Regions from separate parts of the Bacillus sp. FSL K6-3431 genome, predicted to be linked through region 2. Evidence: riboswitches for the same ligand, from Rfam matches in the RefSeq annotation. Region 2 holds a riboswitch; each other region holds the start of a gene.
The links. Region 2 has a riboswitch for S-adenosylmethionine ahead of metK (methionine adenosyltransferase). Riboswitches for the same ligand answer to the same signal wherever they lie in the genome.

Region 1 (5,623 bases), 110 kb from region 2:
AAATCATTGTTTTAATCGATTGAGGTATATCATCGTTTAAAACAGTGCGAACGAAACTTTTTGCAATCTCTGTTTTAGGTTCAGTAAAAACATCAATCACTGATCCTTGCTCTACAATTTTTCCACCTTCAATGACAGCGACTTTATCACAAATATCCCTAATTACATTCATTTCATGTGTAATCATGAGAATAGTTATATTAAATTCAGTTCTGACCTTGCGTAACAACTCTAAAACGGACTCCGTAGTACTAGGGTCAAGCGCAGATGTCGCTTCATCACATAGAAGTATATCAGGATCAGTCGCTAACGCCCGTGCAATACCTACTCTTTGCTTTTGACCGCCTGAAAGCTGTTCAGGATAATGGGACATCCGATCCTCCAGGCCCACAAAGGATAGTAACTCCGCTACTTTTTCTTTTATGAATGTTTTAGGTTTACCTTGCAAAATAAGTGGCATTGCTACATTTTGAAAAATTGTTTTCGAATGTAACAAATTGTAATGTTGGAAAATCATACCGATTTTTTTTCTTTGGTCACGTAGTTCCTTTGGAGAAAGAGTGAGTAAATCTACGCCATTAATAAGAATTTTTCCAGATGTTGGGCGTTCTAATAAATTCACACATCTAATTAATGTACTTTTACCTGCTCCACTAAAACCAACAACCCCAAAAATCTCCCCTTTATTAACAGAGAGATTAATTCCTTTTAATGCTTCAACTCTCTTTTCTTTCTTTTTTCCAAAGACTTTATATACATCATCTAGCTGAAGCATCATTTTATCTCCTTTAGTCATTCATTAAAATTGTTTACGTTTCACTGCCTACCTCTATTTATAACTAGGTCCGGACGAAATATCAATACTTTTACTCATAATTTTAGCCTGTTTATAAGGAAAACAGGCTAAAGTGTTAGTATTTTTTACTTCGTTTGTTTATAATGATCTAAGAAAGAAATTGGTTCTCTTACTGGAACAGCAGCACCTTTAAATTCTTCCTCAATAAATTCTTTCACTTTATCCGCGTGGTAAATTTCCACTATTTTCTGTAATGTCTCATCGTCTTTTCGCTTTGTTTGTGCAGCAATAATGTTCACGTATGATTTATTACTTGCATCTTCCCTAAATATTGAATCATGCGTAGGATTTAAGCCTGACTTGATCGCCATATCCGAGTTAATAACCGCAACTGCTGCATCATCAAGACCACGTGCCGCTTGGCCTGCATCTACAGGAGTGATTTTAAGGTTTTTAGGGTTATCTACAATATTTTCCGTGCCGCCAGTACCATCAAATCCGTCTTTTAATGTAATTACTTCTGCTTTTTCTAAAAGTAATAACGCTCTGCCTAAGTTGGTAGGGTCTTTAGGTAAAATAACCTGGTCCCCGTCTTTCAAATCACTCACGTCAGTAATTTCTTTCGAATACATCCCCATTGGCCAAATGGAAGTCGTTCCAATCGCTGATAAATCAAGTTTCCGATCTTCTTTAAAGCTATCAAAATATACAACCGTTTGAAACGCGTTAATATCAATTTCACCATCAGCTAATGCAAGATTAGGCTGAACATAATCATCAAATTTTACAACTTCGATTTCAATTCCTTCTTCTTTCGCAAGTTCTTTCACTAGATTCCAAGTTGGAATTTCTGCTGAACCTACTCCAACTTTAATGACATCACTATCTGATTTACTTTTCGATCCACATGCAGCTAATACTAAAATAACTCCTAATAAAATGATCGTAAATATATTTCTTACATTTTTGCTCGATTTCATTATTTTCCCTCTTTTTTTATATTATTTTATTTTGATCTTTCTTTAGAGTAGTTTAGGAATCCTATCCCTAAGCGAAGCGTAGGTGAGACCTACCAATCAGGTGGGGTAGAATCCCCACCTGATCCTCCGATGTTGTAGCTTACTGTAAATTCACTTATCAAAACGACTTGGATCAAACATGCTTATGTCTATGTCCGGCGTTGTATCCGTTGATAGCTCTGCTGCAATCTTCCCCATGATCGGTGCAAATTTAAATCCATGCCCAGCCATTGGTCCAAGCAGTGTTACATTTTGCAAACCTGGTGCTGCACCAAGAACAAAATGTTCATCAGGCGTATTTGTATAGAAACATGTCTTAGCTTTTACAGGTTCTGGAATGAGATCTGGCAAGTACTTCCTTACCTTTACAGTAAGGGGTAACAAATCTGCATCATGAATCTCCCTATCTACTTCATTAGGGTCGTCGAATATCGCTCCACCATGATGAAATGCAACCTTTACCGTTTTCCCATCAATTGATGGGAACCCATAGAAACCTCGACCTTTGCTTACCCTAGAAAAGATAGGGAATTTCTCTGGTGTGAACTGCTCAGGATTTCTAGCATTGTACCATACTAAAACTTGGCGTTCGAGTGAAACAGGTAATTTTAGCTGTGGGAGAAGCTTGGATGTCCATCCACCAGAAGCAACAATTACTTTTTTTACCCTAATTTGTTTATCTCCATATGAAATAGAGACACCATTTTTATCCGGTATAATTGTCGTTACTGGACTATCTGTATAAACAGTTCCCCCTAATTCTTCGCCCCGATTTACCGCTGTTTCAATTGCAAGCTCGGGTTTTAAAAAACCAGCTAATTCCTCATAAACGGCAATTTGATTTTCTTGAAAATTAATTTGTGGATATACTTTGCTGGCCTCAGAAGCATCATATATTTTATGAGGAAGATTATACTGTTGGACACTTTCTTGCACAGTAGTCATAAAATCGTCTTCTTTTGGTCCGAACATCGTTCCACCGGTTTCTACATAAAGTTCAACACCGGTTTCGTTCTCCAATTCGCGCCAAAGATCCCTAGCTGCTTGGAGTAGTGGAACATATGCAACACCTTCACCATATGCTGTACGAAAAATTCTCGTTTCACCATGTCCAGCGCCTTTATCATGTCCTGGTCTATATCGATCAAACCCTACAACATTAACTCCCATCCGTGCAAGCTGCCAGAATGCAAAACTCCCCATGGACCCTAATCCAATTACTGCTACATCTGCATCAACTTTTTGCTCATGATATTCGCTCATTTTGATGATCTCCCCATAATTAATTGTTTTATATGTGCTGTAATATCTAAGAATTAATCTGCTTATTCTTTATAAATAAAAATGCCCCTCTGCATAAATGAGCAGAAAGGCATCGAAATAAACAAACCTTCCTCTCATCTCCCAAAGCATTAAGCTTTGTGTGATTTGGCACCATTTCACTATTGTGACGGTTGCCGGGCTTCAAAGGGCACATTCCCTCCACCTCTCTGGATAAGAGCAAAACTTTATTAAATTTTATGATCAAGTTATCTATTATTGTGATTTTAACATGCAGACTTACAATCGTCAATGACATAATTATAGTTTTTTCGACAAAATCCTCAGAATCCTATTAAGCATTTATACATATCGCTTAACTAAATCGTGTAAATAAGGTACTGATTTACACGCATAAATCTTTTCATCTACTTGCCCATCTTTTACAATTAACATGCAGGGAACACTTTCAATAGAAAAAAGCGCAGCCATATCAGGATAATAATTTAGATCAGTTTTTCCAAATGGAATACCTTCTATCATATGTTCGACTATGCTAATCATTTTTCCAGCAACCTGACAGGTGCCACAAAGCGGAGTGTAGAAATAAAGAACAGCTGTCCCTTCCTTTTCCAAAACTTCCTTTATATCTTCATTAGACCATTCTATCATAATAACTAGTTCATCCCTTTATAGAAGTTGTTCAAAGAGTCCGGTAAAAATGGCAGTCGAATTTCGTTGTCAGCATGCTTCTCCGTTCGTATAAGAAGAAATCTTCTACCTAAAATCGCTCACGTTCCTGTGAACGACACAGAAGACAACACATCCTGTGCAAGTGCTGTGGTGCTCGAAAGCTGCTCTTCCTAGAACTTCGACGGACAGGACGTCCTATTGCCGACACTGCACAGGACGTAGCGGTCTTAGTCGGCATTGGCCCTTTTTATCCTCATTTTGAACTTAAATTTATAAATATTTCGCGTCAACATCCATATTTGCCCTCAATAGCATTGTTGCTAAATACTGATAGGGCGCCGTTGCTACTTCTTTATATGTCCGATCAATATATAGATGATGTGCCATTGGAAATTCACGTTTTAATACTTTTCTGAGCTTTTCACCCGATTTATCGGCGTCAACTAAAATATATACTTCTTTATCATCCAAAACTTCAACTAACTCGTCAAGTTTTGAAAAACTAATTGTTCCATTTGTACAAATGATGTCTACAGGTTCTTTGACAATCCTTGCAACCCTTTTTTTATCAGACAAACCTTCAACAATAATGACTTTATTCGGGGCTGTTTTCATTGCTTCAACTCCGGTTAATCAAATTTTCACAGAAGGAACCTCGACTAACACATCCAATTTCTACAGCTGTATAAAGCTTATGGGAGTGAAAAAATGCATCTCAGCTATTGCTAAGATGCAAGTCTTTATTATTCTTCATTCGTCATGTCTGCATATTGTTCAGCAGACATCAGATTGTCCAACTCACTATGGTCGGAAGGCTCTACTACGATCATCCATGCTTTTTCATACGGAGACTCGTTTACGTATTCCGGATTATCTTCCAACTCTTCATTAACCTCAATTACTTTTCCGCTTAGTGGTGAATATAATTCAGAAACAGTTTTAACAGACTCTACGCTTCCGAATGGCTCATCAGCTGTAACTACATCACCTACCTCCGGAAGTTCAACAAATACAATATCTCCCAGCTCGGATTGAGCGAAGTCAGTGATACCGATACGCATATTCTCGCCTTCTGTTTTAATCCATTCATGTTCATCAGAATAGCGAAGTTCTTTTGGCAAATTCATTCCATAACCCCTCCATAATATCTTCTATAGTTAATGTACATAAAGATTTTCACTAAATCAAGAAAAGCATTTTAAACCGAAGATTTAATTCGTCCATGCTCCCGAAAAATCCGATTCTTTAAAACCTACTGTTACTTTTTTTCCGTCTGTGACAATAGGACGCTTTATAAGCATGCCATCAGAAGCCAGTATTTCGTAAAGCTCTTCCTCTGTTGCATTCGGTAATTTATCTTTTAACTCGAGCTCGCGGTACTTTTTCCCACTTGTATTAAAAAATTGCTTTAATTCAAGACCGCTATTTTCATGTAGCTGCTTTATTTCATTGCTCGATGGAGTACTTTCTACAATATGTATTTCGGTAAATTCAACATTATTATCCTGCAGCCACTTTCTTGCTTTACGACAAGTACTGCATGGAGGATAAGTATATAACGTAACAGACATTTCCTCACCAACTCCCCTTTTTTTTCCCCTGCAAACAGGAGGCTTATCTACTATACAGTATACTTTATTATTCGGCAGAGTTTTCAATTTACCTTTGTCAAAACAACTAACATTTTTATTTACTTTGCATATTGTAAGTTAATACATATAGAGATACTATCCTTAGCATTCAGAATGATTGTCCAGTTTTATAACATCAACTTATGCAATTCTTTAGTAGGATCTCTGCATAAAATAACTTTTTCTATAGTGTCATCAGAGTACACAGAATCCTGATTTTCTAC
Region 2 (5,623 bases):
TGCTCCCAGTCAAAATTATCTGCTTTTTCCCGCGAAACTAGGAATGTTCCATCCGTTTGTGTTAATTGGGCAAAATTGATGACAGGATCTGTAGAACCTTGAGCGTACACATAAATAGAAGTTTCTGAACCAACAAGCGCGATATCAGCCCCATCAGATAATAAGGTTGTCATCGTTTTATCGCCACCCCAAGCTGTTTTTATTTCGACATTAAGGCCTTCATCTTTAAAAAAACCTTTTTCAACTGCAACATATTGGGGAGCATAGAATATAGAACGAGTTACTTCTGCGACTCTCACCTTTTGTAAGCTAGTTTTTGCTGAACAGGCAGTAATAGCGAGTACAGTACAAGCAGCAATAAGTAAAAAGATGCTAGTTTTGAACCATTTCTTCATATTGGGTTTCCTCCTTATGTGTGCCATGGATGGCAAAAGATAATTAAAGGCTAACATATCGTATGATAGGCGCAGCAATATGTGATAACCTCAAAAGAAAAGCGTAAGCGCCTTGCGAGGATCATCGGCTATTAATACCACATCCGGTGGCAACGCCGAAGTAACCCACGTCAAGTGGGCCTTCGTTCTCGACTTATTGAAATGAGACGCGGGAAGTATACTAATCGATAAGTGGTGAAGCTAGATAAAATAAAAACAAATATCCAATAATGGAGGTGGGAGCTTCGTGAAAAACAAAAAATTAATCTTAGATGTACAAGCGTTTCCTTCACCGAATCCAACGATTCATTTATGGATCGTGACATATTTTTCTTCAGGGCTTAAGGTAAAAGGACTATTAGCTAAGCCAAAGAAACAGGGCTTATACGAAGGATTTTTATATTTAAGAGGGGGGATTAAAAGTATAGGGATGGTTAGGCCAGCGAGGATTGCTCAATTTGCTTCAGAGGGATTTGTTGTGTTTGCACCTTATTATCGTGGGAATCGTGGTGGAGAAGGAAATGAAGACTTTGCAGGGGCAGATCGTGAGGATGCATTCACAGGCTACGAAATATTAAAAAGCCATCCAGCTGTAAAGGAAAATCGTATTCATATATTTGGCTTTTCCCGCGGTGGTGTGATGGCTTTATTTACCGGATTAAAACATAACGATGCAGCATCGATTGTTACATGGGGCGGGGTATCTGATGTAGCACTTACATATATGGAGCGTAAAGATATGAGGAGAATGATGAAGCGGGTGATAGGAGGTTCTCCTCAAACTGCAGCTCAAGCATTTGAGTACAGGACACCTCTATATGAACTAGAAAAAATGCAAGCTCCAGTCCTTATCATTCATGGAGAGTTAGACGATAATGTATCCATAGAACATGCTTGGCGACTCGAAAAAAGATTACAGTCGCTCGAAAAAAAGGTAAATACATGGTACTTTGATACCTATACACATTATTTTCCACCAGTAATTAATCGGAAAATCGTAACCGATTTATGCACATGGATGAAACAACAGGAAAGTCATGTATAATTAGGAACAATAGGCACTTAGGTAATAGTGCTGGCCGCCCTATGATTGCCACGTACTGTGTGGTGCCGGTGGCATCGTGTACATCGGGTCGTTAGCTAAGACACAATAAAGGAACAACAGCTAAGGGCGCCACGTGGTGTGGCAACGCCGTTGTGATCCACGTCGTGTGGGCCAAAATTAAGGAGGGAATTCAATGGGCATGCCGTTAGAGTTAAACACACTGATCGTTACGAAAGGTAAGGAGAAAAGGCAAGAAGAAAACCTCTTTACGCTTGAAAAGTCAGGTTATAGACTGTATCCAATTGATATTCCAATGGAAGTGCGGTATTCGTTAAAAAGTGAAAATCGTGCAACAGCAATTATTCAGAAAATAGAATGGGAAAATGAGAATACGTTGATAACATATCAACTTGTATCATTGCATTCCGTTAATTAATGTAAAGCCGGTATAATAAAAGTTTTATTTGTTGACATGCCATAACTAAGTACGCTATGATTTTGTAATGAATGGATACTCTTATCCTGAGATGGTGGAGGGGCAGGCCCTGTGAAACCCAGCAACCTACTTACAAAAGGAAGCAATTCCAGTAAGAAAGGTGCTAACCTGTTGCAAGGCGAAAGCCTTGAACGATAAGAGTGAAAGGCTCGGCACATGTAATAAAACCTTTCCTCACAGATTTAATAGGAAAGGTTTTTATTTTTTTATAAATAGACACCGTTGCCTTTTATTTATTGCCTGAATGAATAACATCATTTTAGGAAATGAGTATTATTAAAATAGGAAAGATATTAGTGTATAGGAGGATGACCGATGACACATAATCGCCGTTTATTTACGTCAGAATCTGTAACAGAGGGGCACCCGGATAAGATTTGTGACCAAATCTCTGATTCTATATTAGATTCGATATTGGCAAAGGACGCGAATGCTCGCGTTGCCTGTGAAACATCTGTTACAACTGGCTTAGTCCTTGTAGCAGGAGAAATTACAACAAGTACGTATGTCGATATACCTAAAATTGTCCGCGATACGATTAAGGAAATTGGCTATGATCGTGCAAAATATGGATTTGATGCAGAAACTTGTGCTGTACTTACATCAATTGATGAACAATCTCCAGATATTGCAGCAGGAGTAAACACAGCACTTGAAGCGCGTGAAAGAGCGATGTCCGAAGAAGAAATAGAGGAGATTGGTGCTGGTGACCAAGGGCTAATGTTTGGTTATGCTTGTAATGAAACGGAAGAATTAATGCCTTTACCAATTTCGCTTGCACATAAACTTGCATTCAGATTGGCTCAAGTTAGAAAAGAAAGTATACTATCATATTTACGTCCAGATGGAAAAACGCAAGTAACTGTTGAGTATGATAAAAATGATAAGCCAGTTAGAGTTGATACGATTGTATTATCGACTCAGCATCATCCTGATATTAGCTTGGAGCAAATTCAGCAAGATATAAAAGATCATGTAATTACGCCTGTTGTTCCTGCTGAATTACTTGATGACGAAACGAAATATTTTATTAATCCAACAGGTCGTTTTGTCATTGGTGGGCCGCAGGGAGACGCAGGCTTGACTGGGCGGAAAATTATCGTTGATACTTATGGGGGCTACGCTCGCCATGGTGGGGGAGCTTTTTCTGGAAAAGATCCAACAAAAGTGGATAGATCAGCAGCATATGCAGCGCGTTATGTAGCTAAAAATATTGTTGCATCTGGCCTTGCTGATAAATGTGAAGTACAACTTGCATATGCAATCGGTGTGGCGCAACCAGTATCCATTTCTGTTGATACATTTGGAACAGGAAAAGTATCGGAAGATGTGTTTGTTCAGGCCATTAGGGAAAACTTTGATCTTCGTCCAGTAGGGATTATCCGGATGCTAGACCTTCGTCGACCAATTTATAAGCAAACAGCTGCCTATGGACATTTCGGTCGTACTGATATAGATTTACCTTGGGAAAAAACAGACAAAGCAGAAGCAATCAAAGTATCGGCTCAAAATAAATAATTCCATTTATAATAGAGCTGCGTGAAAATGCAGCTCTGTTTTTTTTGTCACTATTGAAATTTTTAGAAAACTTTTTTCCACAGCATATTCACAATTAATACTGCTAAATGAAGTGAAAAGTGTTAGTATTAACAAGTATGCGACGCATTGATTATCTAAACATTGCGCTTGAATAGGATGTTCAAAAAGTCCGGTAAAAATTGCTATCGAATTTCGTTGTCAGCTTCTTCGCTCCTCACTTATGGGAAAGGAACTTCTGTTAAGATCGCTCACGTCCTGTGAGCAACACAGAAGTCAGCACATCCTGTGCAAGTGTTGTGATGCTCGAAGGCTACACTTCCTAGAACTTCTCGGCCCTTTTTATCCTCCTTTTTGAACTCACACTTGAATTTAAATAGAGTAGGTGGCATGTATATGTGCGGTTTTATTGGTTGTATCCATGATCAAGCTTTGGAAATTAAAGCTCCTGATCAAGAATTATTTAAACAAATGAATGATTTAATTACCCACAGAGGTCCAGATGATGAAGGGTATTTTGAAGATGAACATATTCAGTTCGGTTTTCGACGCTTAAGTATTATTGATATTGAAAGTGGTCAACAGCCTTTAGCTTTTGAAAATGAGAGATATTGGATCATATTTAATGGCGAGATTTACAACTTTGTTGAACTCCGTGAAGAACTTGTGAAATCCGGAACGGCATTTCAAACAGCATCAGACACGGAAGTAATCATTGCTTTATACAGTCAAGTAAAAGAAAAAGTAGTTGATAAATTGCGTGGCATGTTTGCTTTTATGATCTGGGATAAAGAAAAACAAGAGCTTTTTGGCGCGCGTGATCAATTTGGAATTAAGCCGTTCTTTTATAAAGAAGAAGCGGGACGAACATTATTTGCATCTGAAAAGAAAAGCATTTTACTCGCGACGGAAGAACAAGATATTAATTATGATGCCTTACAGCACTATATGACATATCAATTCGTACCAGAACCTGACACGATGACAATCGGGATAAAAAAGTTAGAGCCAGGTCATTATTTTACAAAAAAAATTGGTGAACCGATGAAAAAAGTGTGTTACTGGAAAGCATCTTTTCAACCAATTCAAAAATCAGAAGATGAGTTTGTTAAAGAAATAAAAGATGTCTTATATGATTCAGTCAATCTTCATATGCGAAGTGATGTTCCTGTTGGTTCATTTCTTTCAGGTGGCATTGACTCGTCTATTATTGCGTCGATTGCCAAAGAATATCACCCGAATATTAAAACATTTTCGGTTGGTTTTGAACGTAATGGGTTTAGTGAAATAGATGTTGCCAAGGAAACGGCTGATAAGCTAGGCCTTGAAAATATTAGTTATGTGATTACTCCGGAAGAATATATGAAGGAATTACCAAAAATTATGTGGTATATGGATGATCCACTTGCAGATCCCGCATGTGTGCCACTTTATTTTGTTGCACGTGAAGCCAGGAAGCATGTAACGGTTGTTCTATCAGGTGAAGGTGCAGATGAACTATTCGGGGGGTATAATATTTATCGAGAACCACAATCACTCGAAGTATTTAACAAGATCCCTGCAGTCGGAAAATCACTGTTAAGAGGACTCGCTAAAGCACTTCCAGAAGGTGTGAGAGGAAAAAGCTTTATTGAACGTGGTATCACGCCAATGGAAGAAAGGTATATTGGAAATGCAAAAATGTTCTCTGAAGAGGAGAAACGCAAGTTGTTAACTCGATATAATGAAGGGATTGACTACCGCGATATTACGAAGCAGTTATATGCAGACACGATTGGTTATGATCCTGTTGATAGGATGCAATATATCGATATCCATACTTGGATGCGCGGCGATATTTTATTAAAAGCCGATAGAGTAACTATGGCTCATTCCCTTGAACTGAGAGTGCCATTCCTCGATAAAGAAGTGTTCAATATTGCGTCTAAGATTCCGACAAGCTTAAAAATAGCGGACGGAACAACCAAGAATGTGCTCAGGAAAGCTGCAAAAGGAATTGTTCCTGACCATGTACTTGATAGGAAAAAGCTGGGCTTCCCAGTCCCGATTCGTCACTGGTTAAAGGACGAAATGCATGATTGGGTAAAAGAAATAATTAAAAATAGCGGAACA
Region 3 (5,623 bases), 2.7 Mb from region 2:
ATTGGATCGATCCCTCTGGAATGGGAGAAGGAAGTGCGATAGCCGCTTTCTTAATTAAAGCTGGATCTTCCATAATTGACAATATGTCTATTTTATTTGCAGTTGGTGTTGCGCTCGGGATGTCCAAAGATAAAGATGGCTCCGCTGCGTTAAGTGGGTTAGTAGCCTACCTTGTAGTAACCACTTTGCTTTCAACAGAGTCAGTAGCTATGCTACAGGGAATAGATGTGGAAAATGTAAACCCTGCCTTTGAGAAAATAGGCAATCAATTTGTTGGTATTATTTCCGGTATAGTGGCAGCAATTATGTATAATCGCTTCAGTCATGTACAATTACCAGATGCATTGGCATTCTTTAGTGGAAAGCGCCTTGTGCCGATTATGACAGCTGTTTCAATGTTAGTAGTATCTGCTATTTTGTTCTTTGCATGGCCTGTTATCTTTACTGGATTGGTTTCATTTGGAACAATGATTAGTAAGTTAGAGTTTATTGGTGCAGGATTATATGGATTCTTCAATAGATTATTAATTCCAACAGGCTTACATCATGCATTGAACTCTGTATTTTGGTTTGATGTAGCTGGAATAAATGATATTGGGAACTTCTGGGCTGGAACGGGTACTAAAGGTATAACAGGAATGTATCAAGCAGGATTTTTTCCTGTTATGATGTTTGGTTTACCAGCAGCAGCACTTGCTATGTACCATACAGCGAAAACGAAAAGGAAAAAACAAACTGCATCCTTAATGTTGGCAGTAGGTTTTGCTTCGTTCTTTACAGGTGTTACAGAGCCACTAGAATTTGCATTTATGTTTTTAGCACCAGCACTTTATGTCGTCCATGCTGCTCTAACTGGTATCTCTTTGGCCATTGCCGCATACTTTCAGTGGACTGCCGGGTTCGGATTTAGCGCAGGATTCGTAGACTTTTTCTTAAGTTCAAGATTGCCACTTGCTAATCAACCATATATGTTAATTGTTCAAGGATTAGTTTTTGCTGTTATTTACTATTTCTTATTCCGATTCTTAATAGTCAAATTCAACTTAAAAACACCAGGTAGAGAAGACGATGTAGTAGAAGAGAAACAGGAAGAAGATGAAGTAGAAGAAGTTACCGGAGATAGATTTGCTGTTATGGCAGCTAAAATTTATGAAGGATTAGGCGGTGACGATAACGTCACTTCTGTCGACAATTGTACGACACGTTTAAGAGTGGAAGTAAAAGATATGGATGCAGTAAATCAAAATAAAATTAAGAATACTGGCGTCCCAGGAATTAATATTGTTGGAAAACAAAGCATTCAAGTAATTGTTGGTACAAATGTTCAATTCGTAGCGGATGCCATTGATAAGATTCGCAAATAAAAACCGAAACCTTTTTTATATAGAAACGTAGGAGATAAAGAAGGAGGGATTAGGCTGAAAAAATACTTTGTGTTTGCTGTTATTTTTGCTTTAGCTTTGATTGTACTCCAACTCATTTTAGGTGTAGTATTAACAATCTCGTACACACCTAGCTCGTCAGTAGGGGAGATCACTGCATTATCATCCAAGGTTGAATTCGGAGAAACAAGTATGGTTTCGCAAGTTGTCATCGCCTTATCTGCATTAGGTATTACTATTGGTGTGACAAAGCTTAGCAATAAAAAAATAGTTAGATGAGCAAAAGGAAGGGATGCAAATGGCATTCCCTTCCTTTTTGTTATTCGATGAGGAAACATTCACACTTTTTGTAAAAATATGTTGACTAATTGTAACGAAGCAAGTATTATCATTTTATACAATAATTTAATGAATTTCTTCTTATCAAGAGAGGTGGAGGGACTGACCCCGTGATGCCTCGGCAACCGACATATAAATGTACGGTGCCAATTTCAGAGGAATTAAGATGATTCCGAAGATGAGAAGGTGGACTAATGCTGATTATGTTTATTCACGCACTCCCCTTCTCTCTTTATGAGCAGAGGGGTTTTTGTTTTCTAAAATAAGGTAAGGATTCTAACTTTTCATTTTCAATAAAATAATAAAAGTATCTATAATCTAGATATATGAATACTTTAATATATAACTAAATATGTATTTCTTATCCAGAGAGACGGAGGGTACACAGGCCCGAAGATGTCCGGCAACCTTCAAGTGAAAGCTTGAAAAGGTGCTAATTCCTGCAGGTATGTATGTTCCTGAAAGATAAGATGAGGCGCCCCTCTTCTTATGATGAGGGGCTTTATTGTTTATAGCTTCTGTTTTACATTTCCGAGTATCCACTTAAAGAGTATAAGAGAAGGGCAGATCAAGAATTAATCTGAGTAATATTATAGAAATAATTAATATTGAGCAAGAGAGTTAAAACCAAACGGAAGTATTTAATGACATAATTTTTCTAGAAGTGATGAACGATAACCAATTAGATGCGTTCACGTTTGGTTCAGAGGAGGAAAAGAACTTGATAAAAGAAGAGAATTTACTGGAATCAAATATATTATGGCAACCGAGTGAAGAGTGGATTTCACAGTCTAATTTAGTGGAATTTTCTAAACAGATTGATTATCCACTTCTACCATATGAACGTTTTCACCAATGGTCGGTGGATCAACCTGAAGAATTCTGGTCAGCTATTTGGGATTTCACTAATATCATTGGGGAAAAAGGTGAAAAGGCATTTGTGCCTCCAACTAAGAGTGGCATGCTGGGTGCCCAATGGTTTCCAGATGCTCGTTTGAATTTCGCAGAAAATCTATTGAGTGGGGACAAAGGAAATGCAGCAGTGATTGTAGCTGGGGAAGATGGTGTTACCCAATCTTATACATGGGGGGAATTACGCAGTAAAGTAGCTAGGGCACAGCTAGGTTTGAAAAATCTAGGTGTATGTCGTGGTGATCGCGTAGCAGGGATAGTGACAAATGGAATCGAAGCGATAGTAGCGTTATTGGCGACAACGTCACTGGGAGCTGTTTGGACTTCATGTTCTCCAGATTTTGGCTCTCAAGGGATTGTCGATCGTATCGGGCAAGTAAAACCAAAGGTATTGATCGTTTCACTGGATTATCAATATAATGGCAAGTTTTTTGATATTCGAGAAAATATCAATGCTGTATGTAAGGTGCTTGACGGTATTTCTGCAATCATTACGTTGACAGAGAAAACAGATGAATCTATTAAGCAAACAAAGAAAGTGTTGAGCTGGCAGGAACTGTGTCAGGAAGGGCCTTCTGTTCCAGAATTTACGAGAGTTCCTTTTGATCATCCCCTGTATATCCTATATACATCAGGGACCACGGGCCTTCCTAAAGCAATTGTACATTCCGTTGGCGGCACATTAATTAAGCATTTGAAAGAACATCAATTACACTGTGACGTGAAACCTGGAGATGTAATGTATTGGTACACGAATACTGCATGGATGATGTATCCGTGGTTAGTTTCGGGGCTTGCGAGCGGTGCTGCAATTTTGCTTTATGATGGATCACCATTGCGTAAGGATAAAATTGGAATACTGTGGGAGATTGCTGAAAAAGTTGGTGTGACACATTTCGGAACTAGTCCGAAGTATCTGGAAGCTTTACAGAAAGCTAATTATTCGGTTGGACAGGAACACAATTTGTTAAAGTTGCGCAGTGTTCTTTCTTGCGGGGCACCACTATCGGCAGAACAGTATGACTGGGTCTACAAACATATTAAGAAAGATTTAATGTTGGCATCGATTTCGGGTGGAACTGAAATAATTGGTTGTTTCGTGATGGGCTCTCCTATACACCCTGTTCGGCGTGGTGAGATTACTTGCAAAGCCCTTGGAATGGCTGTCGATGTGCTTGATGAATATGGTCTATCGGTTTACAACCAAAAAGGGGATTTAGTTTGCACAAAGCCGTTTCCAAGTATGCCGCTCACATTCTGGGGAGAGGGTGGAGATGAAAAATACCATTCTTCCTATTTTGCTAATCGACCAGGGATTTGGACACATGGAGATTTAGCAGAACAAACTGCGGAACAATCGCTTGTCATATACGGAAGGGCTGATACAACACTTAATCCAGGCGGTGTCCGCATTGGTACTGCTGAAATTTATCGTGTTGTTGAACAAATCCCGGAAATCATAGATTCTTTAGTTTTCGGTTTACCGAATGCGGGTGATGAAGAAATAGTGTTATGTATAGTAACGAAAAATGGGGAACTAGACGATGTACTAGCTGATGTTATACGTAAAAACATTCGAAGAAAAGCTTCTCCACGACATGTTCCTCGTCGTATTTATTGTGTGAAGGAAGTCCCTTATACAATAAATGGGAAGAAAGTGGAAGGGGCGGCACGATCCGCGGTAGTTGGTCAGGAGATAAAAAACAAGGGATCACTTAATAATCCAGATTGTCTTGTGGATTATGCTACGTTGTCAGAAAGGAGTTACGTATGATGGTCAAACGACGGGTTCCGAAATGTGCAATTGTAGGTATCGGGGAACTTGCGCCGGTACGTTATACAGAAGGCGCAACAACATTAGGATTAATTGCGGAGTCTGTGCGGCTAGCAGTTGAAGATGCCGGTCTGGAAAAAGATGCGATTGATGGTCTTTTAGTCGGCCCACAAGTGGGAGAAACTCCTCAACATGTACCAGCAACAGTAGCGGAATATCTTGGCCTTGAGCCGACAATGTCGAATGTGGTCGATCTCGGTGGAGCTTCTGGAGCTGGAATGTTATGGCGAGCTGCAGCAGCGATCGAAGCGGGTATGTGTGAAACGGTTGTATGCGTGCTTGCTAATACGAATGAAAGAAGCGGAACTCCGCGTTCACCTAATCGTAATCCAATTCGAGAATTTGATGTACCGTTCGGTGCTTCCGGAGCGAATACCTCCTATGCGCTGCTGAAGCAACGTCATATGGCAGAATATGGATCAACGCAAGAGCAATTTGCTTTGATTGCACATTGGGCGCGGAAAAACGCTCAACTGAATCCGAATGCAATTTTCTATGGTAAACCGCTTTCGGTTGAGGAAGTTTTACAATCACCTCTTATTATCGATCCAATGCATTTATACGAAATTGTGATGCCAGTTGCCGGTGGAGCGGCATTCGTCGTCACTTCGAAAGATAATCTGCCAAGTGGGGGTCATCCACCGGTATATTTACTCGGTGCGGGGGAAAAGATCACTCATCGCGCGGTTAGCCAATCCCCGGCGCTCGCATCAGCGCCGTTGCAATATGCGATCTCGGCTGCATTAGGCCAAGCTAATGTGAGTGTGCAGGACATGGATTTATTATCTTTATATGATTGCTACACAAGTGTAGTCGGGATTACGTTAGAAAATGCGGGATTATGTACACCAGGGAAGTTCGGTGAATGGATGAAAGACCATTCATTCGGCTACGACGGGGATTGGCCGCTTAATACGCATGGTGGTCAACTTGGATTTGGGCAAGCAGACCTTGCGGGGGGCATGTCACATATTATTGAAGCAGTGCGTCAGTTAAGGCATGAAGCACATCCGCGGCAAATTCCCAATGCGCGCCTTTCCCTTGTGACAGGCAATGGGGCCACATTAAGTGAAGCAGCAGCTTTAGTAATGGGGGTGGAATCATGAGTAAGAAGTTTGAAAATCTCGTAGTTCCGGGCCCAACAATTACCGCTGTG

Region 1: it holds a riboswitch for S-adenosylmethionine, as region 2 does, so the genes downstream of both, solA (N-methyl-L-tryptophan oxidase) here and metK (methionine adenosyltransferase) in region 2, are expected to answer to the same signal.
Region 3: it holds a riboswitch for S-adenosylmethionine, as region 2 does, so the genes downstream of both, MHB53_RS21675 (acetoacetate--CoA ligase) here and metK (methionine adenosyltransferase) in region 2, are expected to answer to the same signal.

The regions. Positions count from the first base shown of each region.
Region 1 is NZ_JBBOCT010000001.1:1,960,595-1,966,217, forward strand. It holds gene MHB53_RS10170 (methionine ABC transporter ATP-binding protein) at 1-775, opposite strand, end outside; gene MHB53_RS10175 (MetQ/NlpA family ABC transporter substrate-binding protein) at 922-1,776, opposite strand; gene solA (N-methyl-L-tryptophan oxidase) at 1,927-3,078, opposite strand; SAM riboswitch class I at 3,210-3,316, opposite strand; gene MHB53_RS10185 (thioredoxin family protein) at 3,439-3,747, opposite strand; gene MHB53_RS10190 (toprim domain-containing protein) at 4,039-4,383, opposite strand; gene gcvH (glycine cleavage system protein GcvH) at 4,512-4,895, opposite strand; gene MHB53_RS10200 (arsenate reductase family protein) at 4,980-5,339, opposite strand.
Region 2 is NZ_JBBOCT010000001.1:1,846,310-1,851,932, reverse strand. It holds gene MHB53_RS09465 (ABC transporter substrate-binding protein) at 1-395, opposite strand, end outside; gene MHB53_RS09460 (alpha/beta hydrolase family protein) at 682-1,479, shown strand; gene MHB53_RS09455 (DUF2584 domain-containing protein) at 1,673-1,915, shown strand; SAM riboswitch class I at 1,994-2,116, shown strand; gene metK (methionine adenosyltransferase) at 2,291-3,493, shown strand; gene asnB (asparagine synthase (glutamine-hydrolyzing)) at 3,908-5,623, shown strand, end outside.
Region 3 is NZ_JBBOCT010000001.1:4,504,627-4,510,249, forward strand. It holds gene nagE (N-acetylglucosamine-specific PTS transporter subunit IIBC) at 1-1,364, shown strand, start outside; gene MHB53_RS21670 (hypothetical protein) at 1,434-1,661, shown strand; SAM riboswitch class I at 1,800-1,906, shown strand; SAM riboswitch class I at 2,080-2,193, shown strand; gene MHB53_RS21675 (acetoacetate--CoA ligase) at 2,443-4,407, shown strand; gene MHB53_RS21680 (thiolase family protein) at 4,407-5,573, shown strand; gene MHB53_RS21685 (Zn-ribbon domain-containing OB-fold protein) at 5,570-5,623, shown strand, end outside.